DNA from 3 places in the Amycolatopsis sp. MEPSY49 genome. Region 1 is predicted to be linked to each of the others. Evidence: riboswitches for the same ligand, from Rfam matches in the RefSeq annotation. Region 1 holds a riboswitch; each other region holds the start of a gene.

What was found. A riboswitch is a leader RNA that binds a small molecule or an ion and turns the genes downstream of it on or off. The one in region 1 is predicted to bind S-adenosylmethionine.
Region 2: linked by a shared signal. The riboswitch ahead of thrC (threonine synthase) and the one ahead of ABFJ78_RS18125 (aminotransferase class V-fold PLP-dependent enzyme) in region 1 are both predicted to bind S-adenosylmethionine.
Region 3: linked by a shared signal. The riboswitch ahead of ABFJ78_RS08540 (methionine ABC transporter ATP-binding protein) and the one ahead of ABFJ78_RS18125 (aminotransferase class V-fold PLP-dependent enzyme) in region 1 are both predicted to bind S-adenosylmethionine.

Annotation. Positions count from the first base shown of each region.
Region 1 is NZ_JBDLYJ010000003.1:807,864-811,126, forward strand. It holds gene ABFJ78_RS18120 (potassium/proton antiporter) at 1-495, shown strand, start outside; SAM riboswitch class IV at 948-1,062, shown strand; gene ABFJ78_RS18125 (aminotransferase class V-fold PLP-dependent enzyme) at 1,100-2,446, shown strand; gene ABFJ78_RS18130 (hypothetical protein) at 2,463-3,059, shown strand; gene ABFJ78_RS18135 (hypothetical protein) at 3,059-3,263, shown strand, end outside.
Region 2 is NZ_JBDLYJ010000003.1:281,636-284,898, forward strand. It holds gene thrC (threonine synthase) at 339-1,604, opposite strand; SAM riboswitch class I at 1,618-1,751, opposite strand; gene holA (DNA polymerase III subunit delta) at 1,888-2,862, shown strand; gene rpsT (30S ribosomal protein S20) at 2,920-3,180, opposite strand.
Region 3 is NZ_JBDLYJ010000001.1:1,694,364-1,697,626, reverse strand. It holds gene ABFJ78_RS08545 (4-(cytidine 5'-diphospho)-2-C-methyl-D-erythritol kinase) at 1-510, opposite strand, end outside; gene ABFJ78_RS08540 (methionine ABC transporter ATP-binding protein) at 626-1,639, opposite strand; SAM riboswitch class I at 1,849-1,939, opposite strand; gene rsmA (16S rRNA (adenine(1518)-N(6)/adenine(1519)-N(6))-dimethyltransferase RsmA) at 2,077-2,913, opposite strand; gene ABFJ78_RS08530 (hypothetical protein) at 2,923-3,204, opposite strand; gene ABFJ78_RS08525 (transglycosylase family protein) at 3,254-3,263, opposite strand, start outside.

The sequences.
Region 1 (3,263 bases):
TCGTGGGCCGGCCTGCGCGGCGCGGTGCCGATCGTGCTGGCCATGATCCCGCTGTCCCAGGGGTTGCCGGGCGCGCAACGGCTGGTCGACGCGGTGTTCGTGCTGGTGATCGTGTTGACGCTGGTCCAGGGCGCGACGCTCGGACCCCTCGGCCGCAAGCTCGGGCTGGCGAAGAAGTCCGAGCCGCACGAGGTCGAGGTCGACAGCGCACCGCTGGACGAGCTGGGCGCCGAGCTGCTGCAGGTCCGCATCCAGCCGGGGTCCAAGCTGCACGGCGTGTACTTGTCGGAGCTTCGGCTGCCGACGGGGGCGACGGTGAGCTTGGTAGTCCGCGAGGGCACGGGGTTCACCCCGCAGAAGACGAGCAGGCTGCAGGAGAACGACCAGCTGCTGGTGGTGACGACGGCCGCGGTCCGCGACGCGGTCGAGCGCCGGTTGCGGGCGGTGGACCGGGCCGGTCGGCTGGCACGGTGGCGGGGCGAGTCGGGGCGGTAACCCGTTCGGGGCCGCGGCCGGGCTGGGACCGATCGGACGATTCGCTGCCGGCTCGACCTGCCTACGAGCCGAGCGCCCGATCAACCCGCCGATCGCGAGGGCGGCCTTTCAAGCGCGGACAACCCAGCCAGGCGCATGAGTCGCCGCCAGGCCCCTTGCGCCGAGCACGTGCCCCAACCCCGGTGTACTGCTCGGCCCCGGCGGTGAAGCGCCAGCCGCCGATGGTCTTGCCGTCGACGGGTTCGGCGGCCAAAGGTTGGATCATGGGGAAGATCTCGGACGCGGAAGATCACCCTGACGGGAAAAGATCACCAGGTGGATGCGGAGAGTGGACAGGGATCGGACAACGCGCGGCTCAAGCAGAGCTCTGACCCTCGCGGGCTGTGAGCGGCGTCTCAGAATGTGAGGCGGGGGTTGGCCGCCGGCCGCGTTCTCGGTTACCTTCGGGCTCAGGTCATGAGTGCCAGCGCCAAGCCCCGGCTTGCTGGCCGGCAACCCTCCTACCGCGGTGGGGTGCCCCGGGTGAAGACCGGGCCGGTCGCGCCGTGCGACGGGCAAGCGCGGGCCCCTCGCCGGGGTCCCCCGGACCGCCGAGGAGGCACCGATGACTCTCGCCATCGACCGCACCAGCACGATCACCTCGCTCGAAACCGTTGTCGCGCACGACATCCCGGCCGTCGCCGGGGCCGCCCTGCGCGTCCCGCTCGTCACCGGCGAGACCGTCGGCTACGCCAACCTCGACCACGCCGCGAGCGCCCCCTGTCTCGACGCCGTCCGCGCGAAGGTCGACGAATTCCTGCCCTGGTACGCCAGCGTCCACCGCGGCGCCGGCTTCGCGTCCCAGGTCTCCACCAAGCTCTACGAGCGCACCCGCGACGTCCTGCGCCGCTTCGTCGACGCCCGGCGGACCGACACCGTCGTGTTCACCCGCAACACCACCGACTCCTTCAACCTGCTCGCCCGCAGCCTGCCCCGGCACACCACGGTGGTCGTCTTCGACACCGAGCACCACGCCGCGCTGCTGCCGTGGCAGGGCCCGAACGTCCGGCGGATCCCGACCCCGCGCACCCGCCTCGCCGCAGTGTCCGCTGTGGACGAAGCGCTCGCGGACGCCCCGCAGGGACCGCGATTGGTGGTCGTCACCGGAGCGTCCAATGTGACCGGTGAGCTCCTTCCGGTCGCCGAAATCGCCGCCGTCGCGCGGAAACACGGCGCTCGCATCGCGCTCGACGCGGCCCAGCTCGCCCCGCACCGCCGGATCTCGATCAAGGAACTGGACGTCGACTACGTCGCGCTGTCCGGCCACAAGCTGTACGCGCCTTTCGGTGCGGGCGCGCTGATCGGCCGCGCCGACTGGCTGCGCGCCGCCCGGCCGTACCTCTCCGGCGGCGGCGCGACCAAGCTCGTCACCGAAGACGCTGTCGTCTGGAACACCGGGCCCGAGCGCCACGAAGCCGGCTCGCCCAACACCGTCGGCGTGTACGCGCTCGGCGTCGCGTGCGAGACCCTGGCCGAAAACTGGGCCGCGATCGAAAGCCACGAGCAGGCCCTGCTGACCCGGCTGCGCAAGGGACTCGAAGGCATCCCGGGCTGCGCCGAGCTGCGGCTGTTCGACGCGCCGGTCGACCGGGTCGGCACGGTCAGCTTCGTCGTCGACGGCTTCGACCCCGGCTGGCTGGCCGCGGTCCTGTCGGCCGAGTACGGCATCGGCGTCCGCGACGGCGCCTTCTGCGCCCACATCGCGGCCAAGCGCCTGATCGGCGTCACGGGCGGCAGCGGGCAGCAGGCGATCCGCGTCAGCCTCGGCCTGGGCAGCACGGAGGAGCACGTCGACCGCGTGATCCGGGCGCTGCGCCAGATCGTCGCGCGCGGAGCCCGCTGGGAGTACGCGAAGGTGGACGGCCGCTGGGCCCCGGTCGGCGACCCGCGGGAGCTGCCGCCCTTCTGCTGAGCGCGAGCCCGGCCCGATGGGGAGAGGGCGGCGGTTCTGGTTCCCACTGGCACTGCTCGGGCTGACGCAGATCGGCCTGGTGGCGGTGCAGTTGCTGTCGCGCCGGAGCCCGGCCGAAGACCAGTCCGCGAACCTCCTCCTCCGGCCGTCGCCGACCGGGGCGGCGGGCTACGGCCGCCTGCAGTTCCTGACCCAGGGTCCGCTGTTCACGCCGGGGCCGGAGCTGCCGGCCGGGCCGGCGTGGCAGGTCGCGCTCGGCGTGGCGGTGCTCGGCACGGCGATCTGGTACTGGTTCGCGCTGCGGCCGGCCCGCACCGGCTGGTTCGTCCTCGGCACGATCGGCGCGCTCCTCGCCGTTCCGCTGCTGGACCTGGTCGGGTCGTGGCAGCTCCGCCTCGGCGACGGGCTGCGCGGCCCGCTGCCGGCCACTCTCGGCCTGCTGGTGCTCGCCGCGTACGAGCGCAGCAAGCTCGTCCTGGTCACCGCGGCCGGGTTCGCCGTGCTCGCCGTGGTGCTCGCGGCCGACCTCGTGGGTGCGCTGCTCTCGGCGGTCGTCCTGCTCACCGCGGCGTTCGCGGTCCTGCTGCGCCGGGCACCCGATACCCTGCGGTGATGGGGAGTGCGCGACGGTCCTGGTTCCCGTTGGCGGCGCTGGGGTTCGCGCTGCTGGTCATGGTGGCGGTCGACCTGCTGCCGAACGAGACCAACGCCGGCTTCGTGGCCGGACGGGGTTACGACCTGAGCCAGCACCTGTCCGGCCTCGGCACCGGCGAGGTTTCCGGCACGGGACTGCCGGACAACCAGCTCTCGGGTATCG
Region 2 (3,263 bases), 530 kb from region 1:
AGTTGCGAGTGCCGAGGCAAATCGCGAGTTTCGTCCCGGCGCCAAGGCCGGGCAGGCTTGGGGTTGTGGTGGTGTGGCGGGAGGCGCCGAAGCTGCCGGGATCCTGGCCGTCGGGCGAGAGTGCGCCCGCTGCCCGCTGCCCGCTGCCCGCTGCCCGCCGCCGGACGCGGGGCGAGCACTTGGCTCGCCCCGGCCACCGGGCCGAGTGCGGTCGGTGGCGGGTAGTCCCGTGGCCGCCGGCCGTCCTGCGTGATCGCCCAACTGGCGCGCCGGTCGGGGCGAGCCGGCTGCTTGCGACCGGAAGCCGGGGCGGGCACGTGGCCCGCCCCGGCGGGACGTCAGTAGCCGAGTGCCTCGTTCACCGCGGCGGCCGACGGCGGCACGGTCGCCTTCGGGCCGATGTGGTTCTCGACCGCGTCTAGGGTCTTGAGGCCGTCGCCGGTGATCAGGAGGACCGTCTCGGCGTCCGGGTCGAGCTTGCCCGTCTCGACGAGCTTCTTCGCCGTGGCCACGGTGACCCCGCCGGCCGTCTCGGTGAAGATGCCCTCGGTGCGGGCCAGCAGCCGGATGCCTTCGACGACCTCTTCGTCGGTGACGTCCTCGATCGCGCCGCCGGTGCGGTTGACGATGTCGAGGACGTACGGGCCGTCGGCCGGGTTGCCGATCGCCAGCGAGCGGGCGATCGTGTCCGGCTTCACCGGCTGGACCACGTCCTGGCCGGCGCGGAACGCGGCCGACACCGGCGAGCAGCCGGTCGCCTGCGCGCCGAACACCTTGTACGGGCTGGCGTCCACGAGACCGAGCTGGCCCAGCTCGCGGAAACCCTTGTCCACCTTCGTCAACTGCGAACCGGAGGCGATCGGCACGACGATCTGCGGCGGGATGCGCCAGCCGAGCTGCTCGGCGACCTCGTAGGCCAGCGTCTTCGAGCCCTCCGAGTAGTACGGCCGGACGTTCACGTTCACGAACGCCCACTTCGGGTGCTCGCCGGCGAGCTCGGTGGCGAGGCGGTTGACGTCGTCGTAGTTGCCGTCGACGGCGATCAGGTCACCGTCGTACACCGCGGTGGTCAGGATCTTGGCGCGCTCGAGGGTCTTGGGGATCAGCACGACCGACCGCCAGCCGGCGCGGGCCGCGGCGGCGGCCGTCGCGTTGGCCAGGTTGCCGGTCGACGGACACGCGAGCACCTCGAACCCGAACTCGCGGGCCGCGGCCAGCGCGACGGCGACGACGCGGTCCTTGAACGAGTGCGTCGGGTTGCCGGTGTCGTCCTTGACCCACACGCGCTTGAGGCCGAGTTCCTTGGCGAGGCGGTCGGCGCGGATCAGCCGGGTCGCGCCGGGCTCGGTGTTCGGGATCTCTTCGACGTTGGACGGAACCGGGAGGAGCTTCTTGTAGCGCCAGATGTTCTTGGGGCCGGCCTCGATGTCTTCGCGGCGGACGCGGCCGAAGTCGTAGGCGACCTCGAGCGGCGAGAAGTCCTCGGCGGAGACGAACTCGGGGGCGAGCGGCTGCCGGTGACCCTCTTCCTTCGACACCAGTTCGACGGCGGGACCGAGATCCGGGGTCTTCGTGGTGGAGGTCGTGCCGAGGGTTGCGGTCATCGCGAGGTTCCTTTCCTCATCTGCCCCGCCGAAGCGGGCCGGAATTGGCACCGTGGTCGTCAGCTACCCCGCGATCGCGGGATGACGGGCTGTACGCCGGTTGCCGGGGCTTCGTCGGGCCGTTCCCTCTGCCCCTCTGGATGAGCGGTATTCGGTTGTCGGTGCGCGCGAGCGAGCGCGCCGCCTCGAGAACACCGTACGACATGGCGCTCACGCCGTGCCATGCCGGCCGCCCGACATCACCGGAGCGGGCGCACGACACCGCAAGTGAGAGGATCCTCGGGTGACCGCGCAAGCCACCGCCCCCGCCCCGCTGCACCTGGTGCTGGGCGAGGAAGAACTGCTGATCGAACGGGCCGTCCGCGAGACGCTCGCCGCCGCCCGCGCGATCGACGCCACGGCCGAGCTGACCCGGGTCCGGGTGTCGGATCTCACAGCCCCCGAGCTGGCCGAACTCGTCAGCCCGTCGCTGTTCAGCGAAGGCCGCGTGATCGTCCTGGAGTCGGCGCAGGACATCTCGCAGGAGCTTTCCGACGCCGTGGCGTCGTACCTGAAGGACCCCGCGGACGGCGTCGTGCTGGTCGTCGTGCACACCGGCGGTGGCCGCAGCAAGGCGGGCAAGTCGCTCCCCGGGGCGCTGAAGAAGGCCGGCGCCGAGGTCACGGAGTGCCCGAAGCTGACCAAGCCGGCCGAGCGCGAGCAGTTCGTGCGGCACGAGATCCGCCGCGCGGGCGGCAAGATCGACCCGGCGGGGGTCGCGGCCCTGATCGACGCGGTGGGCTCCGACCTGCGTGAACTCTCCTCGGCGGCGAGCCAGCTGGTCGCCGACACGGGCGGGACGGTCGACGCCGACGCCGTCCGCCGCTACCACCGCGGGCGCGCCGACGTGACGGGTTTCGCGGTCGCGGAGAAGGCGGTGAGCGGCGACCGGTCGGCGGCGCTGGAGTCGCTGCGCTGGGCGATGCAGCTGGGCGTCCCGCACGTCCTGGTGGCGGACGCACTGGCCGACGCCGTCCGCACGATCGCCCGGGTCTCGGGCGCGGGCCGCGGCAACCCGAACCAGCTGGCCGGCGAGCTGGGCATGCCGCCGTGGAAGATTCGCAAGGCCCAGGGCCAGTCGCGAGGCTGGAACCAGGACGGGCTGGCCACGGCGATGCGCGTGGTGGCGCGCCTGAACGCGGAGGTCAAGGGCGTGGCGGCCGATCCGGGCTACGCGCTCGAGCGCGCGGTCCTGGAGGTGGCGGCCGCCAAGGGCTGACCCCGGACATGAGGAAGGCCCCGGCCGAAGCCGGGGCCTTCCCAGAAATCAACCAGCTCAGAGCGCGTTGACGCGCTTCGCGAGCGCCGACTTCTTGTTGGCGGCCTGGTTGGCGTGGATGACGCCCTTCGAGACGGCCTTGTCCAGCTTCTGGGCGGCGTCGCGCTGCAGCTCGACGGCCTTGGCCTTGTCGCCGGCCTCGGCGGCTTCGCGGACCTTGCGGATCGCGGTCTTCACCGAGGACCGGATCGCCTGGTTGCGCTGACGCGCCTTCTCGTTCGTCGTGATGCGCTTGATCTGCGACTTGATGTTGGCCATAGGGCAACTCCTGTTTCACTCGGTGAGATCGCCGCCGCGCTGAAGTGGCCCCGCGGAAAGCGGGTTTCCTCCATGACGGAATG
Region 3 (3,263 bases), on a different contig from region 1:
CCGCGACAGCACCGGGACGAGCCGCTCGCCGCGCCCGGTGCCCAGCGCCGTGCCGCCGTAGAGCGCGAAGGGGACGTCGCTGCCCAGGCCGGCGGCGATCTCGGCGAGTTCGTCGCGCGTGACGTCGAGGTTCCACAGGCTCGCCAGCCCGACCAGGGTCGCGGCCGCGTCGGCGCTGCCGCCGGCCATGCCGCCCGCGACCGGGATGCCCTTGCGCAGCACCACCCGGATCTTCGGGTCGCCGGTGCGCCCGACGTGCGCGGACAGCGCTTCGACCGCGCGCCAGGCCAGGTTTTCGGGGCCGGTCGGGACCGTGCCCTCACCCTCGCCGTAGATCTCCAGCCCTGGCTCTTCGGTGACGGCGACGGTCACCTCGTCGGTCAGCGACAGGGCCTGGAACACGGTCACCAGCTCGTGGTAACCGTCTTCGCGCAGGTCGTCGACCGCCAGGTGCAGGTTGACCTTGGCCGGGACCCGGACGGTGACTGGGGGCGGAACTACGGCGAGCACCCGACCAGCCTACGTGCCCGCGAAAACGCCCCAATGTGGCCTTGGTTGCGTCAGACGCACCGAAGGCCGCCTTGGGTGCGTCTGACGCACCGAAGGCCACATTGGGGCGCTTGGGTCAGGCTGCCGCGACGCCCTGCGGGCCGCGGGCGGTGTGCGTCACGTGGCCGCCGCGCTCGGCGACCCACGCGAGGGCCGCGTCGGCGCGCTCGCCGCGGACGCCAAGGCGGAAGCGGCCGACCGGGGTGTCGCCGATGCGGGTCAGGCCGCCGCCGATGGTGGCGAACTCGACGTCGAACCGGCCCGCCGCCTCCGGCAGCAGCGCGCCGACCGACGCGAAGCCGACCAGCACGACGTCGACCGAGCGGTCGTAGCGCGACGACTGCGAGCGGGTGGTCTCGATGGCGGGCAGCAGCGCCTGCGCGGTGCGGCTGGCCGGGTCGGAGATCAGGTCGAGCACCGTGCCGCGCTCGACGACCGTGCCGTCTTCGAGCACCGCGACGTCGTCGCAGACCCGGCGGACCACGCCGGCGTCCGGCGTCGTGATGACGACGGTGGTGCCCAGCTCGGAGCGGGCGCGGTCGAGCACGGTGAGCACCGAGCCGGCCTCCTCCGGGTCGACGCCGGCCGTCGGGTCGTCGGCCAGCAGCACGGCGGGCGCCGCCGCGAGGGCCTTCGCGACCGCGACGCGGCGAAGCTGACCCTCCGACAGCTCGCCGGGACGCTGCGTCGCGCGCTGCGTCAGGCCGACGAGGTCGAGCAGCGAGCCGACCCGGCTGCGGCGCTGCGGGCCGTCGACGCCGAGCTGCTCGAGCGGGGAGGCGATGTTGCCGGCGATGGTGCGCTCGGCGATCAGCTCCGGCTTGGTCGAGACGACGCCGAGCTGACGGCGGATCTCGCGCAGGCGGCGGCCGTCGAGGGTGCCGGTGTTGAGGCCGTCGAGCCGGACGACGCCGCGGTCGGGCCGCTCCTGCAGCGCGATGCACCGCGCCAGGACGGACTTGCCCGAACCGGCGGGGCCGACCACGCCGAACAGCGAGCCGGCCTGGACGTCGACGCTCACGTCCCGCAGGGCGACGACCGAATTTCCGTTGGTGGCAAAGGTTTTGGACAGGTTTTCGACGGTGATCACGAAGGCTCCAGAAAACGGGGTGCGCGCAGCGCGCGGCACCCGGCCGCAAGCGAAATCCGTCCTATGTGGACGGTGCGTGAAGAAGAGGTGGACCGGCTACGACAAGCTCAGTGGGAGCGTCGACATGCGGTCACGGAGCGGCGGCCTTCGTCGACAACGCGACGCCTGGTCAGGAGCAGGGGGCGGGCTACCCTCTTCATCGGAAACGGCCTCCATCGGTCCTGGCGGTAGCACCTGCCCTGTGGAGGGTGGTTGCTGCGACTTCGGCGAGCCAGGTCTCTCAGTCGCTCGGGATGGACGTACTGAGTAAAACCGATCCCGAGGAGCGAAAGCAAGCCCGTTGGCCCAGATCACACGTCTGGAGGTGTCCGAATCGCGAGATGGCACGGCAAGAGGCGTATTTTCGCCGGACTGCGTTGACTTCCACTGTGGACCTGCTAACGGACCGCGGCGATCCTCGCGAAGTCGTGCACATCCAGCTGCTCACCGCGGGTCTTCGGGTCGATCCCGGCGGCCGTGAGCAGTTCGCCGGCCCGCTCGGCGGAGCCCGCCCAGCCGGCGAGTGCGGCCCGGAGGGTCTTCCTGCGCTGTGAGAAAGCGGCGTCGACGAGGCCGAAGAGCCGATCGCGGTCGTCCGACGCCGGAGCGTCACCGCGTTCGAAGGCGACGAGCGCCGAGTCGACGTTGGGCACCGGCCAGAACACCGAGCGCGGCACGGCGGCGACCTTGCGGGCCGGGCCGTACCAGGCGAGCTTGACGCTGGGGACGCCGTAGATCCGGCTGCCGGGGCCGGCGGCCATCCGGTCGGCGACCTCGGTCTGGACCATGACGAGGCCGGATTTCAGGGACGGCACCTCGGCGAGCAGGTGCAGCACGACGGGGACGGCGACGTTGTAGGGCAGGTTGGCGACGAGCGCGGTCGGCTCGCCAAGCTGCTCGCGGGTGACGCGCAGGGCATCGGCGCCGACGACGGTCAGCCGGTCCGCGGCGTCCGGCCCCCGCTCGGCGACGGTCTTGGGCAGCCGTTCGGCGAGCTTGGGATCGATCTCGACGGCGACGACGTGCGCGCCGGTGGCGAGCAGCCCGAGGGTGAGCGAACCGAGCCCGGGCCCGACCTCGAGGACGACGTCGCCTTCGCCGACGCCGGCCAGCTCGACGATCCGCCGGACGGTGTTGGGATCGTGCACGAAGTTCTGCCCGAGCTTCTTGGTCGGCCGCACGTCGAGCTCGGCCGCCAGCCCGCGGATTTCGGCAGGTCCCAGCAGTTCAACCACCGGTGGAGCTTACCGATCGTGCTCGGGCAGCACCGCGAGGGCGGCCGTCGCCGGCTCGCGGACGCGCTGCCAGTCCGATTCGGTCGCGAGGGCTTCGGTGCGCCAGAGGCCGGCTTCCCCGCTCATCCGCTCCAGCAGGCGGTCCAGCTCGGTGAGGATCGGTGCCGCGTCGCCGTGGCCCAGGCTGCGACCGAGGTCTTCGTGAAAATCGTCGAACTCGGTCGCGAGTTCGTCCGCGACGGCGAGGCCGTTCTCGCGCAGCCAGGCCTGCTGCCGGTCTGCGGGCCGCACGCGGAACGGCCCCCGTCCACGAGGGACGAGGGCCGTTCCGAAGCGAAACTCAGGCCTTC